Regions from separate parts of the Antricoccus suffuscus genome, predicted to be linked through region 2. Evidence: predicted binding sites of a transcription regulator. Region 2 holds the regulator's gene; the other holds the start of a gene.
The links. Region 2 encodes LexA, which represses DNA repair genes until DNA is damaged. Its sites were predicted from a motif close to TCGAACANNTGTTCGA; they were not measured.

Region 1 (14,873 bases), on a different contig from region 2:
GTTGGAGGCGTCGAGTTCGAAGGTGGCGTATGCCGGTGCGACTAAATCCGCGGCCGTTGTTACCGAAAGCCTGACCGAGCTGCATAACCCGGACGGCGGACCGGTGACCTGGTGGTCCAGCGACCAGGTCCGCACGTTTGCGCATCGTCCATGGAACAACCAGGGCAAGCAACTTCCGCTTGTGCATCGCGCAAGCGTCACCTTCGCCGCCAAGTTCAGTGATTTCGACCGCCTCGGCACCTGGATTGCGCGCACCACCGCGGTCGAGGGCGCGACCGTCAAGAGCATCGAGTGGGCGTTGACCGCCGCTCACCGTGAGCAACTCACTCGGGAGGTCCGGGCCGGGGCCGTACGGGACGCCCGCGACAAGGCGCAGCAGTACGCCGACGCGCTCTCCCTCGGGCCAGCGCGTGTGGTTGCGATTGCCGATGCCGGGATGCTTGAACAGGGGCTCAACCCGACTGGAAACGTTGCGCCGCAGCAGTTTTCGCGGATGGCTGCCGCCCAGGAGGATTCTCTGGTCGGGTTTGCGCCGGAAGACGTCGAGATTTCGTCGATCATCGACGCGAAGTTCGACGTTGACGCCCCGCAGTGATGTAATAAGTTAATGCATCTGAACCCTTACGGTGAGTACGCCGTACAACTCGCAGTGGAACTGGCTAACCGTCCGCCGGAGACGACACTCGAGTTGGTTGAGAGGTGCAAGGCGGCCAGTATCGTCATCGACTTCGAGGTGACCGACGACGACCTCGCCCAGACACTGGAGATGCTCAGCGAGTGGAGGCTCATCGCAGACAACACCGACCCTGAGACACGCGCCAAGCATGTGAACGCGATGCTCGAGGAGGCCTCGGCGTACCCGCGGATGACCAACCACGTCGGCTATGGTTGGCACCTGCACTACCGCGACGACCAGCAGTCTCTGGCCGGCGTACTCAAGGCCCTGGTGTCGGTGGGTACGGCGCTGCACCTGGTTGGCCGCGGCATGCACCGACTTGGGCGGTGCGCGTTGGAAGAGTGCGACAACCTGTACGCCGATATCTCGCGCAATGGCCGGCAGCGATACTGCTCCCCGCGGTGCGCCAACCGGGACGCCGTACGCCGGCATCGCGCCCGCTAGCAGGCGCAAATCCGCCGATTGCGCGGTACCGTTAATCATGTTGATCGTTGAGGATTTGTTCCTGCTACTGACCGACGACGAGTCCGGCAAGACCTACGCCGCCGGGGGCACCACCGACTACGCGCTGGCCGGTTCACTACTGCTGGAGTTGCTGCTCGAACGCCGAGTACGCGCGACGATCGAGCCCAAACACCAGGGCGGGTTGCTTGAGGTCGTGGACACGACCCCGACTGGGGATGCGATCTTCGACCACGGACTTAGCATTGTCGCCAAACACGACGGCGAACGACTGCCCAACGTGATCCCGCCGCTGCACATCGGGCTGCGTGACCATCTGCGTGAGTCCCTAGTCGCCAAGGGGATCTTGTGCGTCAAGGAGTCGAAGATCCTCGGCATCATTCCGCATCATGCTTGGCCCGCTCAGGACACCGTGCACGAGCACGACATCGTCGAGAAGGTCACCAACGCGCTCCTGAGCGTGACCGAGCCGACCGAGCGTATCGGCGCCCTGATCGCCGCGCTGTCGGCACTCGGCGCCGAAACGATGGTGCTCGAGCCGGAGGCGCACGGCGTACCGCGCAAAGACGTACGCCGCCGGGCATCGGCGATCGCCGATAACGCGGACTGGGCGCCGGCGGACCTGCGTGAGGGTGTGCAGCTGGTCATCGGCGCGATCAATACGACGATCATGTCCTACACGACCGTGCCCGTCGTGCCGTTCTAGTCTCTTGCCGGGCCTCGCCTCTTCTCCCGGGAGCGAGTGGATCCCAACGGGGCATCCACGCGGACGATCCCGCCGCTCATCCGGCAGGTATCCGCTAGCGGAAGTCGACCGCTTCGTCAACCGAGGCGCGGTCAGTGCGGAACGAGTTGACCGGATGCTCGTGGTCGGCGTACCCGAACGACACCGCGCAGACGACGAGCCGGTCATCGCCGATGTCGAAGAACTCACGCACGAACTTGGACTGGCGCGCGACTGCGGCTTGCGGAATCGCCGCTATGCCAAGGCTTTCGGCCGCGAGCAGGAGGGTCGAAACGTAGGCGCCGCAGTCGACCGCGCCGTACGTGCCGAGCAACTTGTCACTGGTGATGATCGCGGTGTGCGGGGCGCCGAACAGATCAAAGTTGAGCGCCATCTGTGCGTTGCGCGCGTCGTAATCATCGCGGGCGATGCCGAGTGCGCCATAGAGACCAAATCCGGCTCCGCGGCGGCGTTCTTGGTAGACGCCTGTGTATTTCTCCGGTCCGGGGATGTCGTAGGTGTCCGATGGCGTATTCGCGGCGTCCTGGCGAAGACCAGCGCGGAATTTGTCCGTCGTCTCGCCACTGGTCACGACGACCTGCCATGCCTGCGAATTGCACCACGAAGGCGTTCGCTGCGCGACCGCGAACATCTCGCGCATATCTGCCTCAGGCACCGGCTGGTCGGTGAACGCGCGGCAGGAGTAGCGATCGTTGAGGAGTTCGGCGAGTGCCTGAAGCTTGATGGCAGTGTTGGTCATGCGGGGGAATTCTCCTCGCTCGGCGGGATTCGGCAACTGTTACTTAGCGTACGACGACCCGGTCTGCGCTTGCCTAGGGATGCCGCCGCGATGGATGATAAACGGACGTGATCGCGTATGCCGTCCGGCGTACGCCCGAGAAGGAGTCTGCTGATGCCCGTTGTCGTCGGTTTTGTTCCCACCAATGAAGGTCGCACCGCGTTGCGGCGGGCGGTAGAGGAAGCATCGTTGCGAAACGAGAAACTCGTGGTCATCAGCTCCAACCGCGGCGGTGAACGCTTTACCGATGCGCAGGCTAAGGGATTCGACGAGGAACTCGAGAAGATCAAGGCCGAGCTGTCGGCGAAAAGCGTCGATCACGAGGTGCGCGGGCTGGTGCGCGGCAATGACCCGTCCGAGGATCTGGTCGAGGTCGCCGAAGAGATCGGCGCGAAGCTGATCGTGATCGGACTGCGGCGCCGCTCGCCGGTCGGCAAGTTGCTGCTCGGCTCCAACGCACAGCGCATCCTGCTCGACGCCAAGTGCGACGTACTCGCGGTCAAAGCCGACGCCTAATACCCCTTCGCTCAACGACCGAACTTCTTAGGGGACGAGCACCGTGCGGACCAGTCCGCTTGCCGGTGGCGGCTTCTGCAGGGCGTCTTTCAGCTGCTCGAAGTTCAACTCGTTCGCGGACGGCACCGACACGCTGCGTTGCCCGAGCCGGGCGACCACCCCGCTGAGAGACTCCTCGGCGGCGCCGGGTCGCTCGCGCACGTAGTCGCCCCAGTCGACGCCGACGATCTCGCGTTCCTTCAGGAGCGTGTGGTTGGCCGGCAACTGTGGGATCATGCCGCTGGCGAACCCGACGACCAGGTACTTACCGCGGAAACCCAATGACCGCAGGGCAAGTGGCGCCAGGTCGCCGCCGACGGGATCGATGACGTAGTCGACGCCATCCGGGTACGTCGCCTTCATGACGGCGCGCATGTCATCGGTACGCCGATCGATGACGAGCTCGGCGCCCGTGATGGCCTCGGGTTGAGAGGTGACGGCGACGACGTGCAGTCCGAGGTCGGCCGCGATCTCGACACAGGCCGCGCCTACTGCACCGCCCGCGCCGAGCACGAGCATCCGTTTGCCCGCCTCGGCAGTGATCCGGTTCTCCAGTGCATAGATCGCCGTACCGTACGCCTCCAGGCCGGCCGCGGCGCCCACGTCACTGAGTCGGTCGGGAATCGGCACGGTGCTGGCCGCTGCCACAGTGACCTTGGTGGCCCAGGCTCCGGCGCAGCGAGTCACGACCCGGTCGCCGACGGCGCGGTCTCGTACGTCGACGCCGACGGCAGTGATATCGCCGGCGCACATTCCGCCTGGCGTGTAAGGAAGCTTGGGCACGACTTGGTACTTGCCGGTGACGATCAGCCGGTCGACATACGCGACATTGACCGCGCGTACGTTGATGATGACCTCGTTGGGGCCGGGTTCGGGATCTGCGGACTCGACGATCTGCAGCCCGTTCACGAGATCAAAGGAGTGGCATTGTAGAGACTTCATCGATCAGTTCTATACGAGCGGTCAGAGCGGCGTACCGGCTGGGTCGTCGGTCAGCGACCGGCAAAGGGGAGATCATGCTCGAATCTCTAGCGGACACGATTAACGCCGACGCGGCGCTGGTACGCCGAGGCCGATACGTGAATGCGACGATGTTGTGGGACCTCGGCGACGAGAGGTACGCCGTCGCGATAGAGCACGGACGAGTCGTGTCGGTGCAGAAACCACATGTGATGGCGACGTGGACGTTCGCCGTACGCGCTCCTTTGTCCGAGTGGCAGGAGTTCTGGCACGCAGACCCGAAGCCTGGCTCGCATGACATCCTCGCGCTGCTGCGCAGGCAGGTCGCGGTCGTCGAGGGTGACCTGCACCCGTTCATGGCAAACCTCATGTACTTCAAGGGCGTGCTCGCCGCGCCGCGTCAGGGGGCGAAATGAATCCGCGGATCGAGCCGATCAAGGGCTACTACCTACGAACGACCATCGCCGGCGTCGACCAGCGGGTGTACGTCGAAGAGGCAGGAGAGGGGATTCCGCTGCTGTGCCTGCACACAGCGGGATCGGACGGCCGGCAGTTCCGGCACATGATGAACGATCCACGGATCACCGACCATTTTCGGGTAGTCGTGTTCGATCTGCCGTGGCACGGCAAGTCCTCGCCGCCCGCCGGTTGGGAAGGTACGACGTACCAGCTCGATGCCGATACGTATGCCGAGACCATCCTGACCGTGAAGCGCGACCTTGAGCTGGATCGGCCGGTATTGCTGGGATGTTCGATTGGCGGCCGCATCGTGTTGCAGCTCGCACGCACACATCCAGAGGAGTTCGCCGCGGTCATCGGGCTGCAGTCCGGCGTCGCCGTACCGCCGTACTACGACCGGAGTTACCTTGGTCGGCCCGATGTCAACGAGAGTGAACTGTGCGTGGCGTTGATGTCCGGTTTGATCGGTCCGGCGGCGCCATCGGCCGATCGATGGGAGACGCTCTGGCATTACGCCCAAGGCGGGCCCGGGGTGTTCAACGGCGACCTGCACTTCTACTCCGACCAGCGGGACCTTCTAGAGGACGTCGCGAAGATCGACACCAGTCTGTGCCCGCTCTACTTGCTCTCGGGTGAGTACGACTACTCGTGCCTGCCGTCGGACAGCGCCGCCGTTGCAGAACATGTCGACGGCGCCGAATTCGCCGTCATGAAGGGAATCGGCCACTTTCCGATGAGCGAAGACCACGACATGTTCTACTCATACCTCGGCCCCGTCCTCAACTCCGCCAGATCTCGCCGCGGTAAAGGCTGCTAATCCTCGCCGAGATGCAGCAAGATGAGCCAAGCTCGTCGCGGCCCACGACTTCGAATATTGCGGGCTTATGGCCTTCTTTGCCGTTGTGCTACGTAACAATCCAACTATTGCTGAATTATGCCCACTGTTGTATCGATCGCGTTCCGCATGGTCTGGCGTCGCTCATTCGTGTCTGTTGTTGAGTGTGATGCGGTGATGCAGGATCGGGGTACGAGTCGCGTCAATCCAGACCGGCGGGCGCCAGTGTGGAAGCCCGTTGATCATGAGTGACTTCCAACCGCGGTTCTCGAATTCGCGGTGGTGGTATCCGCACGCGAGGGTAAGACCGTCGATGTCGGTTGCTCCGCCGTCCCGCCAGGCGATCACGTGATGTACCTGGCACCATTCGGGTGGTACGTCGCAGCCAGGGAAGGAGCATCCACCGTCGCGCGCGACCAGCGCCGCGAACTGCCGGTCCGATGCCAGCCGTGCCGCGTGGCCCAGATGTAGCACGACACCGTTGCTGTCCAGCACAGCGGGCAGGAACTTCAGGTGCGCCGCTTCGGCGAGCAGATCTCGCACCGGGACCCGGACACCATGCGTGCTGGTGGCGTACCCACAGCCGGCCATCAGGTCCTCGAGGCGGATGGTGGTGATGACGGTGCCACGGATCCCGCCGCGACCGGTCGCCGGGTTGGTGTCCAGCAGCCGGTTGCAGGCATCCAATAACGCGTCGTGCATCCGTTGGCCGCCGGTACGCTTATCGCGCCCATCAACGTCGGCCGCGCGGGGCGCGGCGAGTGGGTCGAGGACGGCGCGTAGTTTCGCGAGAAGTTCGGCCGTCGCGTGGCCGGTGATCGTCCCATTGTCGTGCAGGTGCACGGCGCGTTGCCGGCGACGTTCGGCGTCGCGGGGCTCGTCACCGTCAGGGTCGAGTCGGTCGGAGATCTCCGAGGCGAGGCCGTCGAGGTCCTTCGGCCCAAGCGTGTCGGTGTGACTAGCGAGGATGGTCTCCGCCTCCTCGAGGTCGGCGGGCCTGATCCCGGGCCGCCCATCGAGGCGGTGCAGTGCCTTATAGATGATCCGGGCCTGCGCTGCAGTGACCCGGCCCGCGCGTTGTCGTTCGGCGAGATAGGGCCTTACCGGCGCTAATGGTTGCCCGCCCAGCGTGACCCGCTGACCGAGTGCCGCGGCGGCCTCGACCCGGTGCCGCGCGTCGGTGTGGGTGAGGTGCAGGGTGTCCGCGAGCAGGTTAGTCACATTCCGGGCGGTGAGTACGTCCGCGGCGCGGGTGTCTTCCAGGGCCCCGATGATCGCGTGGTCAAGGACGGCCAGACTGTTGCGGGCCTGTTCTACCTCACGCGCGAACTGGATGAGCGCGACCGGCCCGAGTCCCGATAACGCGCCGCGGGTGGAGGTAGCAACCAGCTCGCGCGAGGCATCGGTAAAGGCGTGCTGGCAACCGGTGAGGGCGTCTAGTCCGGACAGATATGCGACGCTCACGACCGATCACCCACTCAAACTTGCTGATACGTATGTTCGAATTCTATCAAGCGGCGTATCGATTTTCAATAGGGCTGCGAACAGTTGTTCGAATCGTTTGAGTAAGCCTGCTAAAGCGCCTATGCTAACGAACTCCTGCGTTCGACGACCGAGATCTAACGGCCGAGGATCGAGTCCGAGATGACGCGCATCTGGATCTCGCTGGTGCCTTCGAAGATCTTCGTGAGGCGGGCATCGCGCCAGTAGCGCTCGGCCGCGAAGTCCGTGGTGTAGCCGGCGCCGCCGTGGATCTGCAGCCCCTCGCTGGTGACTCGCTCGGCCATCTCGCTGGCGAGGTACTTGACCATCGAGGCCTGTGTGCTGGCGCGTTCGCCGGCGTCGATCTGACGAGTGACGGCGTACATCAGTTGGCGCACCGATTCGACCTGTGCGGCCATATCGGCGATCTTGAAGCGAATCGCCTGGAACTTCGCGATCGGCTGGTCGAACTGGATGCGGGTGTTGGCGTACTCGACGGCATCTTCCAAAGCGCCGCGGGCCAGCCCGATCGACCGGGCAGCGGTGTGTGCGCGCGCCGTGTCGAGGAACTCCATGATGGTGTAGAAACCCTTGCCCTCAACCCCAAGTAGCGCCTCGTCGCCGACCTTGAAGTTGTCGAATGAGAGCTCCCAGGTGCTCCATCCGTGGTATCCGATCTTGCGGACCTTGGTGCCCTTGAGGCCGTCCGGCAATGTGCCGCGTTCTTTGGGGATGAAGAACGTCGAGACGCCTTCGTGGCGACGCTTCGGGTCGGACGGCGGCGAGGTACGCGCGAAGACGATCAGGTAGTCCGAGCCGTCAGCGAAAGTGCACCACATCTTGGTGCCGTTGATGACCCAGCCGTCATCGGTCTTGGTGGCGCGGCAGGACATGTTGGCGACATCCGAACCCGCCTCGGGCTCGGAGATCGCGATCGCGCCGAGGAACTCGCCGCTGGCGACCTTCGGCATGTACTCCTTGCGCTGTTCCTCGGTGAAGCCGGAGTTGAGCGAGTTGCCGCGCGCGATGAGGCTGCCGACGCTCATCCATGCGCGGGAGAGCTCTTCGGCGATGATGCAGTATTCGGTGGCGCCGAGTCCGAGGCCGCCGTACTCCTCGGAGATGGTGATGCCGAAGAAGCCCATCTCGCCCATCTTGTTGCGCAGTGAGTCGGGAATGTCGCCGTGGATAGGGTCGAGCTCGTTGGCGACGGGCAGGACTTCCTTCATGGCGAAGTCGCGGGCGAGCGCCTGCAGCTCACGCTGGTCGGGCGTCAGGCCGGCGGCGGAGAACTTGCTGTCTAAAGGCATTGGAGGACCTCTTCGGTTTTCGGGCAACTCGGGCAGTACTGGTGTCGGTCAGTGGTTCGACGTGGGCATCCCACATCGTCGATCCGGGACGTTATCGACCTTAATGATCATGCGGGAGGCCAATGTCGGCAGGTGCACGGGGTCCCGCCAGCGCGGGATCCGTGTGGTGCGACGTAGCCAATCCAGCTCACGTCAGGCGTTCTTGGCCTTCCGTTTGGTCTGGCTGACGGCCGGCGACTCCAATAGGAAATCTCCAATGATCGGCGCGTAGGTCTCGGCGTTGACGATGACATCGACGTGCCCGCCGGGATACATGACCAGCTTGCTGTGCGGCATCCGCCAGTGGATCATCCGGCCGTTGATCGGCCGGATGATCGGGTCGTCGTCCCCGAAGAGCAACAACGTCTGCTGTTTGACTTGGGAAAGCCACCGAAGGCTCGTCCACCCGACCATCGCCAAAAGCTGGTTGGCGTACCCCACCTTGGACACTCCATGCGCGATGTCCCCGAAGATATCGCGTGCCTCTTCGGGACGCTCACGCATCGAGCCGCCGTACAGCATGGGTGCCACGGCCGCAGCCTTAGCGGCGTCCCGATGCCGACTTCCGGATAGCAGCTGGGCCAGCACTCGTGGTTGGCCAGGGACCATAGTCATCCCGGTTCCGGTGCAGGCCAGCACCAGCCGCCGGCAGAACCGCGGGTACTGGTGCGCAAACTGTTGTGCCAGGCCGCCGCCCCAGGAGATCCCAAAGACGTCCACCTGTTTGTAGTCGAGTTGGATGCACAGCTGGTGAATCGTCTGTGCCAGACCGGACATCCGGTATGGCCGAGCGGGCGTAGCCGAGCCGCCAACACCCGGTACGTCGAATCGTACGACCCCAATACGGTCGTCCAACGCGTCGACGAGCGGTTGCAGTGCTTCCAAGCTCGTGCCGATCCCGTTGCACATCAGCAGCGGCGGTACGGCGGGGTCGCCCGGCCGCACCTGCACGCGGATCTCCTGGCCGTGAATGTTTTCAATCTGAGTCTGAGTGTTGCCCATTAGTCCTCAAAGACGTAGTTGCCGGGGGCCGCGTAAAGCGGCGGGAATGCCTTGGCACCAAGCGATTTCGGCGCGGCCTTCTCGGTGGTGTCGCGTTCGCGCAACCATGCGACGTAGTCCGGCCACCAGGATCCTTGCTCGGTCGTGGCGCCGGCGAGCCAGTCCGCAGCGTCGGGCGGGTTGTCATCGTTGATGCGGAAGCGCGCCTTCTGGTTCGTGGGCGGATTGACCAGTGAGGCGATGTGCCCGGACGTCGACAGGACGAACCTGTTCGATCCGCCTAGCAGTTGGGTCGAGCGATAGCAGGACTGCCACGGGCTGATGTGGTCGGCGATGCCAGCGACGATATAGGAGTCCACATCGAGTGCCGATAGGTCCACCGGCTCACCGAACAGCTTCCCCATGCCGGGCGTGGCGAGGGAGCCGGCGATAGCGGCGTCAAGGAAGTCGGCGTGCAGACCGGCCGACATGCGCGTGGTGTCGGCATTCCAATAAAGGATGTCGAACGCGGGCGGGGTCTTGCCCTGTAGATAGTTGCTGACCCAGTAGTTCCAGATCAGATCGCTCGGCCGCAGCCAGGCGAAGATCTCGGCCAGGGCCTTGCCGTCGAGGTAGCCCTTGCTCCTCGACGTGGCTTTCGCTGTCTTCGCTAATCGATCGTCGATCGCTGCCTCCATCAGCCCAACGCCGGCCGGTGCGAGCACGGTTACCCCGAGACTGAGACTGGCGAGTTGATCGGTCTTCCCGGCGGCGGCAAGCTGACCGCCGAGCGTCGAGGTGAGGATTCCGCCGGAACAGAATGCAATGACGTGGGTCGTCTTCGACCGCGCGATTCGAGTCGCGGCATCCATCGCGTCCAGGATCGCCTGACCGTAGGTGTCGAAGCCCCAGTCGGCGTGCTCGGCACTCGGGTTGCGCCAGGACATCGCGAATACTTGCTGGCCGGACGCGACGAGGTATTCGACGAGGCTTCGGCCCGGCGCGAGGTCCAGGATGTAGTACTTGTTGATCGTCGGCGGTACCACCAACAGCGGCGTACTGCGTACTTTCGCCGTGGTGGGCTTGTATTGAATCAGCTCGAAGACATCCGTCCGCAGCACGATGACACCCGGCGTGATGGCGAGATTCTTCCCTACGTCGAATGCGTCCGGGTCGACCATCGTTGGCACGCGGGGCTTGCTCTTCATGTCGGACACGAGGTTCTTCGTGCCGGTCACAATGCTCGCACCGCGCGTCTCGCGCACCGTTTTCAAGACCGACGGGTTGATCAGCGGATTGTTGCTCGGCGAGGTCGCCTCGATCACATTGTCGAGGATGAACCGCAGCTTCTCGGAGTCCTTCCAGCTCAGGTCAAGTTCGTCGAAGGTCTCGCGCGCAGCAGCCGACAGCGCGAGATATGACTGCAGGAAGCGCTTACGCGCGCGGCTGTCGGTCCAGCCAGGATCGGTGAATCGCTTGTCGCGTCCAGCCTCGAGCGTGGAGCTCCCCAGCATGATCTTTGTGAACTCGCCAGCCAACGACAGCCCGCGCGGCGCCAGTCGGACTGACTGGCTAAGTAGCCGCCCGGTGGCGCGGACGCCCGCCATTCCCGGAATCCAGCGTCGCCACATGCCGAGCGCCGCATCCGAGAGCAGCATGTCCAGGGCCGCGGCATTGTTGGCCGCGGCCTCGGCCGGGTCGTCGTTTGGCGCGTCGTCGGCGGCGGTACTCATGGGCTGTCCCCCTAAGCGGTCGGAGTGCGCGTGACTCCTGAAGATCGCATCAATGTGATCGAGACCACGTTACAGAGCGTCGCGCGATACCTCCCTATCGGGCTGCAGTTCAGCGGTCGCCGGCGCATTGCCTTCGCCTAGAAGCGCGATCAGTCGGCCAAGCGGGCGGCGTTGTGCCCTTTTGGGATTTGTTCGGCGTGAGGTATTGACCGATCACCACAACATTGTCTACCTTGCGTACGTAACCACGCTATATCCACCGTATATACGTACAGATGGGAATCGCCATGCGCGTGAAGTTCCGGGGAGCAGCAATTGCAGTTGCGCTCGCAGTTGTTCTGGCCGGCTGCGGCGGGGTCGCAGACAACAAGACCAAACCCGGCGACAAGTCGGTCTCGGACAGCGCTCCGGTGGTCAAGGACTACGACCCCGATGGCGTGTTCTCGTGGGGCTACACGATCATGGCGACCAGTCTGGATCCCCATCGCGGTACGTCTGGGTTCGACCAGAACTGGCTCTTCCCGGTGTACGACCGCCTTGTCTACTCCACGCCTGATGGCTCGCTTGAGCCGATGCTCGCGACTTCCTGGAAGGTCGGCAAGGACGGCAAGAGCCTTGCATTCGAGCTGCGCACCGGAGTGACCTTCTCCGATGGCACGCCGTTCAACGCCGCGGCGGTGAAGTTCAGTCTGGACCGAGCGAAGGGACCCGACAGCACAATCAAGAACGAGCTCCACAACGTGACCGATGTCGTGGTGGACGGCCCATCGACCGTGACTCTCAAGCTGGACGGCGGCGCCGGTGCGCTGTTGGGCTCGCTTGCCGACCGAGCGGGGATGATTGTCTCGCCGACCGCGGCCCAGGCCGGTACCCTTGCCTCGAATCCGGTCGGCGTCGGCGCCTACAAAGTAGCCGAGTACAAGCCGGGCGACCGGGTCGTCTACGAGCGCACCGACGGATACTGGGACCCGGATGCGCAGAAGGTCAAGAAGATGGTCTTCCGCGTCATGGTCGACGACCAGACTCGACTTAATGCACTCAAAACCGATGAGTTGACGATGGCGTTGCTCCGGCAGAACCAAGTCGATCCCGCGTTGGATGCCGGCCTTAAAGTGCTATCAGGGCAGAGCCCCACCTTCTATTATTTCGGTCTCAATACGAGCAAAGCCCCGTTCGATAACCCCAAGGTTCGGTTGGCGTTGAACCTGGCGATTGATCGCGAGGGGATCGGTGACGGGCTCTTGGAAGGATTCTGCACACCACAGCTGCAGCCTTGGCCGACCACGAGCTTTGCCTACAGCGAAGATATTGGCAGTGGTCTCAAGAAAGTGCCGCACGATCCGAAGAAGGCGAAGGAACTCCTCAAAGAAGCCGGAGTCGGCGAAGGCTTGGAGTTCGATGCATCCGTCACCAACATCACCGGCTATACCGCCGTAGCCGAGGCAGTACAGGCACAGTTGAAGGACGTCGGGGTGACGATGAACCTCAAAGTCGTCCCGTCGGTGCAGGCGGCGGAAGAGTTCAACCTCGACAAGACCGTCGCCGCCACGATCTCCGGCTACTCTCCATCGCCGGATCCGCAGGGCGTCATGGATCGCCTCCTGCTGCCGACCGCCGTGGCGAACCCAGGCGGTTACAGCGATCCGAAGGTTGTTGAGCTCAGCGAGAAGGCGGCATCGTCTATCGACACAAAGGAACGCGCCGGCTATTACGCCGACATCATGGCGGAGCTCATGGACACCATGCCGTCCGCGACCCCGATATGTATGCAGCAACGCACCGAGGCGTATACCTCGAACGTGTCAGGTCTGAGCATCTTCGCCAGCGGTGGTCGCGACTATCGCGGGGTGGCGGTCTCCAAGACCAAGTAGCCATGAATGCGCTCCTAACCCGACTATCGACACGAACGGAACTCCATGACGCTGGCTCTTGAAGGGATCCGGGTCCTTGAACTCGGACAGATATATAACGGTCCCTACTGCGGACTGCTGCTAGCGCAGCTCGGCGCGGACGTGATCAAGGTGGAGCCACGCGATGGTGAGCGTCTCAGATTCCGGTCGACGGAGGCCGCGGAGACGCACGAGTTCCTGATGCTCAACTCCAACAAGCGGAGTGTCGCGGTCAACCTGAAGTCGGCCGGGGGAAAGGCGGCTATCCGGAAGCTGGCCGCAAATGTCGATGTCATTATCGAGAATTTCGGGCCTGGAACGATGGATCGGCTGGACCTTGCTCCGCAAGACCTACTCGAGCTAAATCCGAGACTCGTCTACGCGTCGGGCAAGGGTTACGGATCGACGGGTCCCTACGCGCACATGATGGCGATGGACATCACGGTCCAGGCAATGTCCGGCGCGATCTCGAGCACCGGGATGCCCGATGGGCCGCCGATGAAGGCCGGTCCCGCGTTCATCGACTTCTCCGGAGGGATCCATTTGTATGCCGCGATCATGACGGCGCTCTACCAACGCGAGCGGACGGGGCGCGGGCAGCTGGTGGAGGTGTCGATGCACGACACCGTCTACCCCATGCTCGCGTCCTCGCTCGGTGCGATCCACAACGACCCGGAGCGGGTACTGCCGGAGCGCACCGGCAATCGGCACTCGGGCCTGGCCGTGTCGCCGTACAATGTCTATCCCACTCAAGACGGTTGGCTGGCGATCATCTCTATCTCGGACCGGCATTTCAAAGGTGTGCTTGAGTGCGCCAGTCGTGCCGACTTGCATGACGATCCACGGTTTGCTAACCAGAAGTCGCGGGCCCGCAACATGGATGCCCTGGACGCCGAGCTCGAAAAGTGGACTCGTCTGCGCACTCGAGATGAGCTCGCGGCGCAGCTCCAAGCGCACGGCGTCCCCTGTGCGCCGGTGCGCACCGTGCGGGAGGTTGACCAAGATCCGCACCTCATCGAGCGCGGGATGATCCGGTACGTCGAACACCCGGACAAGGGCCGAGTTCCAGTGCCGGGTTCCCCATTGCATCTGGCCGACTCGCCCGTCGGGCCGCTGACCGTCGCGCCCCGGCTGGGTGAGGCGACCGATGAGGTCATGGCCGACCTGTGTGGCTACACGGCAGAAGAGATATCCGAGCTCCGGGCGACCGGCGCAATCAGCTAGGAGGACAAATGGACTCGGATGTGCTTCCGCAAAATACGCCGCTCGCGACGTACTTCCGCGAATTGCAAACCCAAGTGGGCCAAGTCAAGACCCGACCGTTGGGTTCGCTCGACCGCGTTGCTATCCAGCGATACGCGCTGACTATCGGTGCCACCGACCCGGTGCATTTCGACCTGGATGCCGCGAAGGCTGCGGGCTACCGCGACGTTGTCGCCCCACCCAACATGCTCGCCGGCACCTTTGAATGGGGGTTGGGGACACCGGAGTCCGAACTCAACCGGGACGGTACCCCCGACCGGGGCTCGCCCGCATCCCGAGAGCTGCGGGGCATGGGGGCCGGCGAAGAGATGACGATCGCCAGTCCGGTCGTGGCCGGTGACGAGATCGTCCTGGATGAGATCGTCGACTCGGTCGTGGCAAAGCAGACCCGCGGAGGACCGTGCGTGTTCGTCACAACCGCGCACATCTTCAAGGCGCCGTCCGGTGAAATCTACAACCACAACCGACGCACGATCGTGCTGCGCAATCCTCACGAGGAGTCCGAATGACCCCCGGAGCTCCCATGAACCCCCGCGCCCCAATGAAACAGTGGCAAGTCGGTCACGAGTTGCCGACGCTGATCCACATGCCAAGCACCGTGCAACTCTTTCGCTACAGCGCCGTGACGTGGAACCCGCATCGAATCCACTACGAGGCGTCGTACGCACAATCGGAAGGGCACCGAGGCCCGCTCGTCCACTCGCAC
Region 2 (14,873 bases):
GGACCGCGTGGCCGATCTTGCCGCGGTCGTTGCTCGCTCCGATCACCGCGACCGATCGCGCGGTCAGCAGCCGTTCGAGGGACCGGGCCTCGGCCCGCTGCTCGCGGGCATACAGCACCTCAACCGAGGTCTCGGTGGGCTCGATCGGGAACTCGAGGTGTACGACGCCTTCCTCATAGGACCGTTTCGGGCTGTAACCGGCGTCGATGAAGGTGCGCACCATCCGACTGTTTTCGGCGAGCACCTCTGCGGTGAATCGCTTGATGCCGTTGACCCGTGCTGCTGCGGCGAGATGTTCGAGCAACATCGGCCCGAGGCCACGGCCCTGTTGGCCATCCTCGACGAGGAAGGCGACCTCGGCGTCGTCTTTGCCGGCGTACCGGTCGTAGCGGCCGACCGCGATCAGTTCGGCGCCGAGGAACACCACGAACGCCATCCGGTCGTGATAGTCGACGGTGACGAACCGTTTTAGTTCGCGCGCGGGAATGCGCGGCATGGGGCCGAAGAATCTGAGGTAGCGGGTGCGTTCGGAGGTCCGCGCGTGCATCTGCTCGAGCTTGTCCGCGTCGCCCGGCACAATCGGGCGCACGTGCACCGTCCCACCGTCGGACGCGACGACATCCGCTTCCAGGTCCGATGGGTAGTTCGGCGTGTCTTTGCCGATCGGCGCCGGGGGTTGGTCGGCGGCAGGCGAGGTCTGCGCGGTGACTTCGGTGTCGGGGTCGTCACTCATGTTTAGTCGCTCTCGATTCACGAGTCGTTCTGTTGGTTTCAGTTGTAAGTGGTCGATTGTGTAGTTGGGGTGTGCGCGCGGATCGCGCCGGATCAGTCCCGAGGGTCGGCAGGGTCGAGCCCGACGAGCGGGTAGAAGGCCTGTCGCGCCTTGATGATGGCCCGATCGAGGGGGTCTTTTTCGTCGCCGTCCCAGGGCGTGAAGTCGACCGACGCGCCTTCGCCCATCTTCGCCGGCGGCTGCACGTAGCCGGAGTTGGTGCCGAGGAACCGCGGTAGCTTCGTCGCGGCGAGGTCGTCTAACCAACTCTGCGGAATGTCAGTGTCCAGATCAATTGGTACGCCGATGGCTTGCGCGAGCAGATGCGTCCAGGACCGCGGTACGGCGCGCACCAGACCGTAGCCGCCGCCGCCGGTCGCTACCCAGCGTCCGTCGCAGAGCTCATTGGCTAAGTCCCGTAGGCGGGCGTAGATCGCGTTGTGCCCATCGACGGTCAGTGACAGGTCGGCGAGTGGGTCCTCATGGTGGGAGTCGCAGCCGCATTGCGTGATCAAGATTTCAGGGCGGAACTGGCGCAACACGTTGGGCACGGTCGCCTCGAACGCGCGCAGCCAGTCGCCGTTGGTCGAGCCGGCCGGAATCGGCACATTGATACTGGAGCCGGACGCGTCGCCGGTGCCGCATTCGCTGGCAAAACCGGTGTGCGGCCACAGTGTGAGGGGCGACTCGTGGATGCTCACGGTCATGACGCGAGGGTCGTCGTAGAACGCGGCCTGAACGCCGTCGCCATGGTGCACGTCGGTGTCGACGTACGCGACGCGCTGCGCGCCGTGGTCGAGCAGCCAGGCGATCGCGACGGTGAGGTCGTTGAACACGCAGAAACCAGAGGCGGAGCCGGGCATGGCGTGGTGATGCCCACCGCCGATGTTGACCGCGTGGTCGAACTCTCTGTTCCAGACCAGTTGCGCCGCCCGCAGGGTGCTGCCAGCGACGAGCGCGGAGGCTTCGTACATGCCCCAGAAGATCGGATTGTCGTCGGTGCCGAGTCCGTGGCCGATGCCCCACGGCTGCATAGGCGCGTCGCGTACGGCAGCGAGGTAGCGCGGTGAGTGGACGCGTTCGAGCTGCGCCGCGGTGGCCGGCTCCGGGTCGACAAACGTCACGTTTGGTTGGTCGAGTACGCCGAGCGAGCGGGCAAGTCTCATCGTGAGGTCGATCCGGACAGGATGCATCGGATGCTCTCCGCCGAGGTCGTACTTAAGAAGGTCGTCCGACCAGAGAACCGCAACAGAGCTAGTCATGGCGTTACGCTACCCCGCGGCCCGCGGCCGATCGGGGTCGGTGATCCAGTCGCTCCACGACCCCGGATAGAGGGCGGCATCGATTCCAATTCGACGTAGCCCGAGAATCACGTGCGTTGCCGTTACGCCTGAGCCGCAGTAGACGGCGACCGGTGTTTCCTCATCGCCATCGCCATCGCCATCGGCGTCCGTCGTGCGGACCGAGTCCACCCGCTCGCGCATCGCGGCCGCGTCAACGTAGCGCCCGGCGTCGTCGACAATCGCAGTGGTGGGCAGATTGCGCGCGCCAGGGATGTGCCCCGCTATGGGATCGACCGGCTCGTGTTCACCGCGGAACCGCTCGGGGCTGCGCGCATCGAGCAGCGTGCCGCCCTCTTCCACGAACGCGATGATGCCGCCCGCGTCGATCGTCGGCAGTGCTCCCGGTCGAACCACGATGTCACCCGCGAGCGCCGCAACCTCTCCGGTCGCCACGGGCTGGCCGGCGTCCGACCATGCACGCAGCCCGCCGTCGAGGACCCGCACGTCGCGGATGCCGGCCCAGGTGAGCACCCACCACGCCCGCGCCGCGGCGTACCCGTCCGCGGCGTCGTACACCACGACCGGGCGATCTTCGCACAGTCCTAAAACGCGAAGGTCACGTTGCAGCGAAGACGGGTCCGGTAGCGGGTGTCGTCCCCCCGTCGCGCGTATCTCCCCGGCCAGCACCGTGTCGAGGTCACAAAACTGCGCGTCAGGCAGGTGCATGGTCCGGTATAGCGCGGCACCGGCGTCGGGCTTGCCCAGCACCCATTGGACGTCCAGCAGGACGGGAGTAGTTGCGCCAGTTAACGCGTCGGCAAGGTCGGCTACCGATATCATCGGGTCCGATAGCGTGCCGGCGCGCGTGTTGTTTGGGCCTTCGGGTTCGTCGTAAGAACTCATACATTCAGCCTACGGCGGTGGCGTCATTCGACCGCGTCGACCGGCCTGGCGAGCGCACTGCCCGGCAAGCGTCGCGGACCATTAGGATGGTCGTTGATCTAAGGAGCCCGGTGAACGATCTCATTGACACCACAGAGATGTACCTCAAGACCATCTTCGAGCTCGAAGAGGTTGGCATCGTGCCGCTGCGGGCACGCATCGCCGAGCGGCTGCATCAGAGCGGTCCCACGGTAAGCCAGACCGTCGCCCGCATGCAACGCGATGGTTTGGTCAACGTCGAGGGCGACCGTCATCTGGCACTGACCGAGGAAGGTCGGTCGCATGCTACCGCGGTCATGCGTAAGCACCGCCTCGCAGAGCTCCTCCTGGTCGAAGTGTTGGGCCTTGAGTGGGAGAAGGTGCACACCGAGGCATGCCGCTGGGAGCACGTGATGAGCGTCGACGTCGAGCAGAAGATCGTGTCGCTGCTCGCCGATGCGCAGTTCGATCCGTATGGCAATCCCATCCCCGGACTCGAGGATCTCGGCGCGGCGAGCCCGCCGTCGGACACCGCGGGACTGAAGACCATCGCGCAGACGGTGACCGCCGATGGTCAGAGCGTCGTCGTGCGCCGCATCTCCGAACATCTGCAAGCCGATGAGGACCTTCTCGGTCGGCTTGCGGCCGGCGGCATCCGTCCCGGCGCAACTGTGCGGTTGGTCCGCAACGGGGACGGAATCCAGATCGGCGAGACGGTCTTCGGACCCGACGTCGCCGAACATGTCTTCGTGGTAGCTCAGTAGGGACCTCGGCGCTCGCGCCGGCCCACCAAAGCGCGTCGCCCGAATCGCCCACAGTCAGTTAGCCGCATCCTGCTGTATTTGGGCCATTGCCGAGGCAAACCCGGCTCGCACCGCATCCGGTGGCAGCCCGCTATCGAGCGAGTTTTGGATGAGGTGCGCGAGCGAGTAGTCCGGATTGGAGCGCAACGCGCGCTCGAGTGCGCACCGGGCGAGCACGCCATTGCCTTTCAGATAGACCTCGATCGCCAGCACCGATGCAACCGGCGCGATCGACTCTTCCGGCGCGATATGCAAAACCTCGGACCACAGGTCCTCATAGCTCGGTTCCTGAGCTAGCGCTATCGAGCCGATCAGCACGTCCCGGATCGGAAACCGGTCGAGGGCCAGACAGCACAGTGCCGCCTGTTGGCCGGTGAGTGGCGGCAGGGTTCGTATGTCGTCATCCCACTGACCACGCAGGTCCAACAGGTCCTCAAACCCTTCAAACAGGTCTTCGGTCGGCAACCGCAGCGCGTCCAGTCGGGCGATCGTCTCGGCGATCACTGGCCGCATAGCGCTGGGCCGCGCGGCGATCTGTTCGGCGAGTTCGGCTCGGCTACCGAACGTGCGATGTCCGGCCACGACCGAGGCCACCTCGACCGGCGACGGAGCGCGCGTCTCGTCGGCGCGTCTGCGACCCTCCGTGGCCTCCCACACCCACGCGACAACCTCGACTCCGGCTTCGCCGAGTCGGTCCTCGATCAGCCCGGCGAGGTCACGCACCGTTGACTCGTCGGCAAGATCGCGCTCTTCGGAGTCCGACTCGTGACCGGTCGCTGTCGGGAGCGGACCGAAATATGCGACCAGGACCTGCCGGGCATCGGTCCGCAGTACCACGGCCGCGACCGAGTCGGCACAGTGCTCCGCATCTGCAGCACCCATGGGCGCGTCGATCCGGCCAGTCACAGCGAGCCGGTGCCGGCCCCCGGTGAGGCCGAGGAACACCAGCGACCGCTCCGGCCTGAACCCGATGAGATGCGGCACCGCGGCCCGCACGTCAGAAGGAGTGGACAGTTTCATTACCTCCTCGTCGCCCGACTGTTCTCCAAAACGGGCCGTCGGGAGGTCCGGTCGCCGCCGGGGCGGGGTGGGTCCCTTACGTGGCCGTGCTGACTTTTTCTTGCGGCCGCTACGGGCAGCCGCGGCGCGTCTGCTCGCGCGGCCGAACTCTGATGCGCTGCGTTCGTTGTCTGTGGTCATGGCCTCTACCCTGGAGCACATGACAGCGGAGAAACAGACCATGCGACAGTCGGTGGATAACTCTGGATGCGTGTGGACAGACTTCGCCGAAACAGTGCCGTTGTGGTGTATGACAGGCAATGTGGACTCGTGCGTGTCCGGTCATGTGGCGCCGCAGTGAGGCAGCCTGCAAGCCGTCGCGGGCGGCCCGCGGGCCGGCCGGACCGGGCCGCCTGGCTACCCCGCGCGACCGCCCAGGCGTTGCGCTTTACGCCACCGGACCCGCAGCCGGGTAGCTATCCGATCGACTCAGGCCAGGCAGAAATCCAGATGGACGCCGACCGCGTAGGTGGCTGGATCCTCACTCTCGACGGCGTTCTCTCCTCATATGTCGCGCTGGACGATCCGACCCATCTGGAGTTCGAGTACACCCGGTGGATCGGCGATCTACTCGACAGCCTCGAGCCCACCGGCGTACCACTGCGAGTGCTGCATCTCGGTGGCGCCGCATGCACGTTGGCGGTGTACGTCGAGATCACCCACCCGGGCTCGCGGCAGTCAATAGTGGAGATCGATGGCACGTTGATCGACCTCGTGCGCGCGCAGTTCGGAATCCGCTCATCCAGGCGGTTCCGACTCGTGCACGATGATGCGCTGCGGGCGCTGCAACAGACTCCGGACGGGACCATCGATGTGATCATCCGGGATGCATTTGTGGGACGTAACACCCCAGCGCATCTGGAGGATGACGGTCTCATGAGGGAGTCCACCCGGGTATTAGGGCCCCGTGGCATCTATATATCGAATGTCGCCGATCGGCCGGGGATGGAACTGACTCGCCGAGAGCTGCGCGCTCTGGTGTCTGCGCTCGACCTTCGGCCACAAACGTCGCACACCCACTCGATGGCGTTCGTCACCGATCCGTCGGTGCTGCGCGGCAGACGCTACGGCAATGTCATCGTCGCGGCGTCGCGCGATCCCCTGCCTATCGCGGGCTGGATGCGTCGTACTGTGCGCGCCGGCCTTCCGGCGCGCGTCGTACACGGCGAACGGCTCGCCCAATACCTATAGACCGCGCAAATCCCTATAGACCACGCAAATCCAGCGACACAAAAGGAGGGGCGAACGACCTGGGTAGGTCGTTCGCCCCTCCTTGGCTGCGCTTCGCGGCAGCTAGGTGGCTAGCTGCAGCCGCTGGTGCTGCCGCAGCCTTCGCAGACATAGCATGAACCGGCGGGGCGCATCTTCACGCCGCACGATAGGCACAGCGGTGCATCCGCGCCCTTACCTTGGACCATCTCCATGAGCTCCGCGGACGATCCGACGTTAGCCGGAGCCGGTGCCGCTGCAGACGTCTGCGGAGCGCTGATCGGTGCGGACGAGGCGAGGCCTTCGAGGTCGATCTGGTCGCTGTCGTCGTCGCTACGGCTGCTCGGCGTGTCGTAGTCGTCCGCGACTTGCGCGGCGCGTTCTGCGGCGGAGAAGATACCGAGCTCGGCACGCTTCTCCTCCGGCAGGTAGTCAAGCGCGAGCCGGCGGAAGATGTAGTCGATGACCGACTGCGCGAGTCGGATGTCCGGGTCGTCGGTCATGCCTGCCGGCTCGAACCTCATGTTCGTGAACTTCTCGACATATTGCTCGAGAGGCACGCCGTACTGCAGCGCGATCGAGATCGCCACCGAGAACGCATCCATCACGCCGGCGAGGGTCGAGCCCTGCTTGCCTAGCTTGAGGAACACTTCGCCCAGTCCGTCGTCCGGATAGGAACCGGCTGTCAGGTAGCCTTCTGCTCCCCCGACACTGAACGACGTCGTCATGCTCGGACGTTTCTTCGGCAGCCGTTTGCGCGTCGGGCGACGCTCGATCACGGTCTCGACGACAGGCTCGTCAACCTTGTCCTTCTTCTTTGTCGACAACGGCTGACCGACCTTGCAGTTGTCGCGGTAGATCGCCAGCGCCTTGAGCCCGAGCTTCCATCCTTGGAAGTAGATGTCCTCGATTTCCTCGATCGTCGCCTGTTCCGGCATGTTGACGGTCTTGGAGATCGCGCCCGAGATAAATGGCTGGGTCGCGGCCATCATCCGCACGTGGCCCATCGGCGAGATCGCACGCTCACCGACCGCACAGTCGAATACTTCGTAGTGCTCGGTCTTGAGTCCTGGCGCGTCGATAATGTGCCCGTGTTCGGCGATGTACTCGACGATGGCCTCGACCTGCTCCTCCTGGTAGCCGAGCGTGCGCAAGGCAGCCGGCACGGTGAGATTCACGATCTGCATCGATCCACCGCCGACGAGTTTCTTGAACTTCAGCAACGAGAAGTCCGGCTCGATGCCGGTCGTGTCGCAGTCCATCATGAACCCGATGGTTCCGGTCGGTGCGATGACCGAGGCCTGCGCGTTGCGCCAGCCGTTCTTCTTGCCGACTTCCAATCCCTTGGCCCACACGCCTTCGGCGTGCTTGAGTACGGCCGCGTCGGTGTGGTGGATCGAGCGAACAGAGTCCGACGCGGCGGCGTGCTTACGCATGACCCGAGTGTGTGCGTCGGCGTTGCGCGCATATCCCTCGTACGGACCGACAATGCCGGCCAGTTCGGCGGAGCGCTTGTAGGCCGTACCAGTCATCAACGAGGTGATCGATGCCGCCAGCGCCCGGCCGCCTTCGCTGTCGTAGGCGAGCCCATTCGACATCAGCAGCGCACCGAGGTTGGCATAGCCGATGCCTAGCTGGCGGAAGGCACGCGTCGTGACGCCGATCGCTTCGGTCGGGAAATCGGCGAAGCAGATCGAGATATCCATCGCGGTGATGATGAACTCGACGGTCTTCTCGAACTTCGCCGAGTCGAACCCGCCATCGGCCGTGCGGAACTTCATCAAGTTGATCGAGGCGAGGTTGCACGACGAGTTGTCGAGACTCATGTATTCCGAGCACGGGTTGGACGCCGTGATGCGGCCGCTTTCGGGGTTGGTGTGCCAGTCGTTGATCGTGCTGTCGTACTGGATGCCCGGATCGGCGCATGCCCATGCGGCCTCGCTCATCTTGCGAAATAGCGACTTCGCGTCAACGGTCTCGATGACCTCTCCGGTGCCGCGGGCGCGCAGCCCAAACTCGGTACCGTCGTCGACCGCGCGCATGAACTCGTCGTTGACACGCACCGAGTTGTTGGCGTTTTGGTACTGAACGCTGACGATGTCCTTGCCGCCAAGATCCATGTCATAGCCCGCATCGCGCAGCGCGCGAATCTTGTCTTCCTCACGCATCTTCGTCTCGATGAACTCTTCGACGTCGGGGTGATCGACATCCAGGACGACCATCTTGGCCGCACGCCGAGTCGCGCCACCGGATTTGATCGTTCCGGCGCTCGCATCGGCGCCCCGCATGAAGCTCACCGGGCCTGAGGCCGTCCCGCCTGATGAGAGCAGTTCCTTGCTGGAACGGATCCGGGACAGGTTGAGCCCCGCGCCCGAACCACCTTTGAAGATCAGACCCTCTTCGCGGTACCAGTTGAGGATCGAGTCCATCGTATCGTCGACCGACAAGATGAAGCACGCCGAAACTTGCTGCGGCGCCGAGGTTCCAACGTTAAACCACACCGGCGAGTTGAAGCTGAAGACCTGATGCAACAACATCCACGTGAGCTCGTCCGAGAAGATCTGCGCATCCTTGGCGCTACGGAAGTAGCCGTTGAGCTCACCAGCTTCACGATAGGTGCTCACGACTCGGTGGATGAGCTGGCGCAGGCTGTTTTCGCGGGTGTCACTGCCGACAGCGCCGCGGAAGTACTTCGTCGTGACAATGTTGGTCGCGTTGAGGCTCCAGAAGTCCGGAAACTCGACCCCGCGCTGCTCGAAGTTGATCGAGCCATCGCGCCAGTTGGTCATCACGACGTCACGGCGCTGCCAGGTCACCTCGTCGAGCGGATTGACGTCATCGCTGCTGAATACCCGCTCGAGCCGCAGTCCCTTGGCCGAATAGGTGGGTTTTGCACTCGCAGTGGCCTTCTTCGCTTCCGCCGCGTCGGTGGTGGGCTCGTCGCTCTTCGCCGAGTGTGTTGTCTCCGTCATGAGACCGGGGTCCTCTCGTTCTGGTGTGGCCGGGGGTAGTTCGTTCAGGCATCACCGACGATGGGAAGCGATCGGCCGCGGTCGCGATACGTCGCTCGGCGGTAATCGTCGGTGATTGGGTTGTGCTCTTCTAGTTCCGTTGAGTTGTCGTTCGGTGGCTACGCGTGATCGTCACGAAGGGGCGCTGGGAACCAGGGTGTCCGACGAGTCGTCGGCGGCTCCTTCTTTGGTTGCCCGGTCCTTGGTTGGCCGGTCCTTGGTTGGCCGGTCCTTGTTTGGTAGGTCTTTGGTTGGCGGGTCTTTGCTGGCCTGGCCCTGACTTGCATCCTCGGTGGTGTCCCTGTCGACGGCGCCGGACTCACGCAACAGCGCAATCTCGGCCTCGAAGTCCGCGACCGACGCGAATGATCGGTAGACACTGGCGAACCGGAGGTAGGCGACGGAGTCCAGAGCGCGAAGCGGCCCAAGAATCGCCAGCCCGACTTCGTTACTGGGCACCTCGGCCGCACCACTTGCACGAACGGTGTCTTCTACCTGCTCCGCAAGTAGCGCAAGCTGGTCCTCGCCTACTGGGCGGCCCTGACAGGCACGCCGGACGCCACTGATGACTTTGTCCCGGCTGAACGGTTCGGAGACGCCGGAGCGTTTGACGACGGCGAGCATCGCCTCTTCCAGCGTCGTAAATCGCCGTCCGCATCCCTGGCAGGATCTGCGGCGCTTGATCGACTGGCCGTCGTCGACCTCACGAGAGTCGGTCACACGGGAGTCTGAGTGCCGGCAGTATGGGCAACGCATGGCACAACTCCCTTCAACCATTAGCCCTGGCCGACGTCGGCCTGGGGACAATTTGCGGATAACTGTGGGATTGGTTGTGGACGACCGGTGTACGAATCGTGGACAACCCACCCCAACCTGTGGATGAAACACATCCATGTAACTACTATATGTTGTGGTATCAGGTTAAGCCCACCATAGGGAGGTTGCAAGTACTTTGAGCCGAATTCATGAAAGTCGCCGGAACTAGCCGGCTTGGGTCGGGCAACAAACCTCAGTACGCGGGCACGATCAGGTAGTCGCCGGCCGGCAGTGGCGCGTCGACAGACCCACTCAGGCCATTCGCGGCCCGGATGAGCGCGACCAGGTCGGCGCGGTGGGCCGGCGCGGCAAATCGTGAGGCGATGCTGCCCACAGTGTCGCCGGGTTTGACCAGAACTTCCTGAGTCGCCGCCACCGGCGCCGTGCCCGCGCCGCTTGCGTTAACTAGCGCCGACGCGCCGGCGATCACAGTCGCGATGAGCACCATCACCGCGATATGCCCACGCACAGTGAGCCGCGCCCGTCTGGCGGCTCGCGTGACGGGGCGGACGTCTGCGGCCACCGGAATCATCGTCGACTCGAGGTTGCGGGCTGCCTGCGCCTCCACACGAGCACCCAACACCTCCACTCGAGCACCCAAACCAACGTGCGTCTCGGCAGCTAACTGCACATCAGACCGACCGCCAAGTGGCACGGCGAATCGGCTGACCCGACGCGATCTCGCATCTGCCCGGCAAGTTGATACGACAGACGGAACCAACGGTGGCAACTCCTCGCCGGCCGCGTCATCGACGCCGGACCCACGAGCGGACTCGACGCGCGAGCTTGGCGGCGTCGACTCATCCAATCGCGATACTGAGTCAGCCGAGCCGCCCAAACGTCGCAAGCCGAACTTGGCCAGCGCACCGGAGACTTCCTCCCGACCGCCAGACCGCGTAGACAGACCGATCGCAGGAGCCGGCGGCTCGACACGAACCTTCGCCCGGGAGAACGACCCGAACGAAGCTCGATGACCGACCGCAGCTCCTCGTCGGACATCCGGCTGAGCGCGGCTCGCGCGATCGGCGCGCTCTTCAGCGCCGCTACCGACCACGTCGCCGTCCTCAGAAAGGGCGAACATTTCGGCCTGCGCGGGCCGTGCGGCCGCAGCGCGGCCCGACTTGCGGTTACGGTGTGGACCGTTGCGATGTGCCTTCGTGGTTTGCATAGTCATTGCTTACTCCTCGGGGCCGACAATTCTGGACGAGTGCGCGCGGACGGCCCATGGACCCTGCCAACGCGGCCTATCCACAACCGGTCGGAACGCTTGCATCCGCACGTAGTACGGGTGTACTATCGAACCTGCGTACTAAGTTATACACACACAAAATCAGAATGTCGATAGGTTTCGGCGAGTCGCACGTACATTAGTTCGAATCGTTACGTAGAGTCATTGAGCACGCAAGCACGGAGAGGCCGCCAGTTCAAACAGGCGGCAAGCAGACACCGACGGTACGCACACACAGACGGTAAGCACACAGTCAGGCAGCTCATACAGAAGTCCCGCGGAGTGAGAGGTTCACATGCCCAGCAAAAAGGTCAACTCAACAGACAAGAGCGCGACCACTAAACGCGCGACAGGCGTGGGCGGCGAGAAGGCCGACGATGCCACAACCGGTGCGCGGAAGGCTGTCGCCGGCGCGAGCGCGAAAACATCGACGAAGCCGGCCGCTAAGCGAGCGGCTAAACGCGCCGCCCCGAAGGCGACTGCCGACGGCGCGAAGTCTGAAGGCACCGTCCATCAGTTCCCCGAGGCGCCGGACGAGAGTGGGCTCACGGTCCGGCAGCGCAAAGTGATGGACGTGATTCGCGCGTCAGTCCGCACTCGCGGCTATCCGCCAAGCGTGCGTGAGATCGGTGAGGCTGTCGGCCTCGCGTCCCCGTCCTCGGTCGCTCATCAGTTGCGCGCGTTGCAGTCGAAGGGATTTCTGCGCCGTGACGCCAATCGTCCCCGCGCGGTCGACATCCGCACGCCCGCGCAGGCTGCGGGCGATGCCGCGGTCATTCCCCGCTATGACGCCCGGTTCCCGACACCCTCGTTCGTGCCGGTCGTCGGACGCATCGCCGCTGGTGGCCCGATCCTGGCCGAGCAGGCGGTCGAAGACGTGTTCCCGCTGCCTAAGGAACTGGTCGGCGACGGCACCCTGTTCTTACTCAAGGTCGTTGGCGAGTCGATGATTGATGCGGCGATTTGCGACGGTGACTGGGTCGTGGTGCGTCAGCAGCCCGACGCCAACCAGGGCGACATTGTGGCGGCGATGATTGACGGCGAGGCAACGGTCAAGACGTACCGGCGGACCGACGGACATACCTGGCTTGTCCCGCACAACAAGGCGTTCGAGCCCATCAACGGCGACGACGCAGCGATTCTCGGCCGCGTCGTATCGGTCCTGCGTCGGGTCTAGTCGCCGTGACGAGGCTTGCGCAGGCGTATGGCGACGAGCAATACGCCTGCGCAAGCTAGCAAGATCGCACCGATCACGACGTACGGCAACACGTCGTTGCGGGCAGGTACACGGGCGTCGTCACCGACGGCGACCTGCCGACTAGCGACTGCGTCTCCTGGGGTCGTCGTCACCGGCAACACGCTGAGTGTGGCGTTTTGCCCCTCGCCGAATAGGTAGATGTCATTTGTCTGTGGCGCGAACGCGATTGCCTCGCCCTGCGGAGATGGCGGAAGCGGTATGACTGTCGCCTTCTTGCCGACGAGTGTGCCCGCGATGTCGGGGCTGTCGAGGTCCCAGATATACGCGTCGGTGTACGTGCGGAGCGCGATCAGTGTGTCATCTGCAGAAGCGGCGGCCCCGGTCACGAGTCGTGAGCCGAGCCATCCCACCGGTCCACCAGGAGTATCGGTCTTGTCGATCCGCAGGTCCCCGACCTTGTCCAGCGGCTGCGGCATGTCGGTTGCACCGGGGGCGATGTCCACCGGCTCGGAGCTGCGATAGACGCCGCTGAGACCGGTCAGACTCTTCGTGACAATCACGATGCGTCCGTCCGACTGCACGAACAGCGACTCGGCGTCGTGGGCGCCGTCGGGATAGCGAAAGCGGCGGATCTGCGCGAGGCTGGGATCCGCGGGATCCACTAGTTCGAGCGCGACGCTGTCACGGACGGCGTTATTGTCGCCGATGTCGGCGACGTACAGAAGCCCATTCGGACCGCGTGCTAGGTCTTCGGTGTCACGCGGATCGATCGCCACCACCGAGACCGCGGTCGTCTGGCACTCTTGGTCGAGGTGGAATACCTCGACCTGATCGCCGCTGTCATTGATGATGTCGTAGCCGTCGGGCCGCACGAGCAGGCCGCTGCCTTCGACGATTCGCGAATCAGTGACCGTGCAGACGTCAGTACCAGCGGCGTACGCCGGGGCCGCGGCCGCAGCAGGAACACCGAGCAGCGTGCCCGCCGTAGCGGCAATGAGCGACATCGTCACTCGTGAGGCACCGCGCACCCATCTCCTAATGCGCCTGTCTCCTAGTGTTCATCGACCGGTGACCGGCCGAGCCACTTTGCGACGGTCGCGGCTAACCCGGTCTCGAACCAATCCTCGACCCGCCGCCCCATTTTCGTAACGCTGGCCCGCCGTGCGATCCATAGCAGCACGATGCCCACGCTTGCGCCGGCGATAATGTCGCTGAGCCAGTGATAGTTCATGAACAGCACGGCAAAAGCAGCGATGATCGGCCCGGCGATCGCATATATACAGACCACCCGTCGTACCCATACTGTTGCTATGTAGTCGACGGCGATCCAGGCACCGATGCTGCTCAGCAAAATAGCGTTCGCTTGATGTCCGGATGGATAGGAATCGTTATAGCCGACGGCATGCAGCAGATCTCCGCGCGGATCGGTCGGAAACGTCCGCGCGATAAGGAACTTCGAGGTGTAGATGGCGGCACTCAGTAGCGCCACACCGAGTGCCAGACGCACGAACGGAACAAAGTTGCGAGACTTCACCGCGATGACGATGCACAGCACGAGAATCCACACCAGATTGGTCGCCCGGCCACCCGTCTGACTGAGCACGTACCCGATGGCACTGCCCACGGCAGAATCGCGTAGGCCGACAGTCCGAATCCAACCAGCGAGGACTCCGTCAAAGTGCCGCAGTAAGCCGTCCGCGAGCACGTCGGCGGTAACGAGCGCGAACAGGACCGTGCAGGCTATCGCCAGCCAGCGCGCCGGATACCACGCGCGGTCCGCGGTGGGCCATTGGCTGACCGGAACACGGCGCGGGTCGTCGGCGTCGGGTGTACGGGTCACGGCGAACAGCCTACGCGGGGGCGCGCTCTAGGTCGCCGTACCTCACAGGCCACGCGCGTCGGGTGCGCTCAGCGAGCGAAGGCCTCGAGCGTGGCAGCGACTTGCGGGTAAGCGCGGCCGGTCAGCGCCGTACCGTCTGGCAGGTATTCGGTCGTGGCGATGTCCGCCTCATCATGCAGCCGGGCGACCAGATCGCCGCGCTCGTACGGAATGAGGACGTCGAAATCGATCCGTGGACGCGGCAGCGCGGTCTCGATCGCGAGAAGCAGTTTGTCGATACCCATACCGGTCACGGCGGAGACCGCAATGCTTCCCGGCAAGGATCGCTCGAGACGCTCAATCGCCTCGGGGTCGGCCGCATCGGCCTTGTTAATGACCATGAGCTCGGGAACGTCCTTGGCGCCGATCTGCGCGAAGACCTCACGAACCGCGCTGATCTGCCCTTCCGGGTCCGGATCGGCTCCGTCGACCACGTGCAGCACCAGGTCCGCCGATTCGACTTCTTCCAGGGACGAGCGAAACGCCTCGACCAGCTGATGCGGCAGCGAACGGACAAACCCGACGGTGTCCGCGATCGTGTATTCACGACCGTCAGCGGTCTCTGCGCGCCGCACGGTCGGGTCAAGCGTCGCGAACAGTGCGTTTTCGACCAGCACTCCCGCTCCGGTAAGCCGGTTGAGCAGGGTCGACTTGCCCGCGTTGGTGTAACCGGCGATCACCACGGCGGCGGCAT

Region 1: the regulator LexA is predicted to act here: its motif matches at 7,011-7,026, upstream of CLV47_RS01200 (HNH endonuclease signature motif containing protein).

Annotation. Positions count from the first base shown of each region.
Region 1 covers NZ_PVUE01000001.1:236,004-250,876, forward strand. Annotated here, with positions in the region: gene CLV47_RS01160 (SIMPL domain-containing protein) at 1-595, shown strand, start outside; gene CLV47_RS01165 (CGNR zinc finger domain-containing protein) at 608-1,120, shown strand; gene CLV47_RS01170 (GOLPH3/VPS74 family protein) at 1,158-1,844, shown strand; gene CLV47_RS01175 (nitroreductase) at 1,939-2,622, opposite strand; gene CLV47_RS01180 (universal stress protein) at 2,776-3,177, shown strand; gene CLV47_RS01185 (zinc-binding dehydrogenase) at 3,205-4,158, opposite strand; gene CLV47_RS01190 (hypothetical protein) at 4,233-4,592, shown strand; gene CLV47_RS01195 (alpha/beta fold hydrolase) at 4,589-5,452, shown strand; gene CLV47_RS01200 (HNH endonuclease signature motif containing protein) at 5,615-6,934, opposite strand; gene CLV47_RS01205 (acyl-CoA dehydrogenase family protein) at 7,090-8,262, opposite strand; gene phaZ (poly(3-hydroxyalkanoate) depolymerase) at 8,455-9,303, opposite strand; gene CLV47_RS01215 (PHA/PHB synthase family protein) at 9,303-11,015, opposite strand; gene CLV47_RS01220 (ABC transporter substrate-binding protein) at 11,303-12,886, shown strand; gene CLV47_RS01225 (CaiB/BaiF CoA transferase family protein) at 12,932-14,128, shown strand; gene CLV47_RS01230 (FAS1-like dehydratase domain-containing protein) at 14,137-14,676, shown strand; gene CLV47_RS01235 (hotdog family protein) at 14,673-14,873, shown strand, end outside.
Region 2 covers NZ_PVUE01000002.1:340,186-355,058, reverse strand. Annotated here, with positions in the region: gene CLV47_RS04485 (bifunctional acetate--CoA ligase family protein/GNAT family N-acetyltransferase) at 1-733, opposite strand, end outside; gene CLV47_RS04480 (acetoin utilization protein AcuC) at 826-2,034, opposite strand; gene CLV47_RS04475 (sulfurtransferase) at 2,044-2,958, opposite strand; gene CLV47_RS04470 (iron-dependent transcriptional repressor DtxR) at 3,069-3,740, shown strand; gene CLV47_RS04465 (DUF4192 domain-containing protein) at 3,795-4,979, opposite strand; gene CLV47_RS04460 (spermidine synthase) at 5,136-6,029, shown strand; gene CLV47_RS04455 (vitamin B12-dependent ribonucleotide reductase) at 6,140-9,019, opposite strand; gene nrdR (transcriptional regulator NrdR) at 9,191-9,778, opposite strand; gene CLV47_RS04445 (LysM peptidoglycan-binding domain-containing protein) at 10,068-11,048, opposite strand; gene lexA (transcriptional repressor LexA) at 11,398-12,279, shown strand; gene CLV47_RS04435 (hypothetical protein) at 12,276-13,310, opposite strand; gene CLV47_RS04430 (phosphatase PAP2 family protein) at 13,352-14,140, opposite strand; gene hflX (GTPase HflX) at 14,209-14,873, opposite strand, start outside.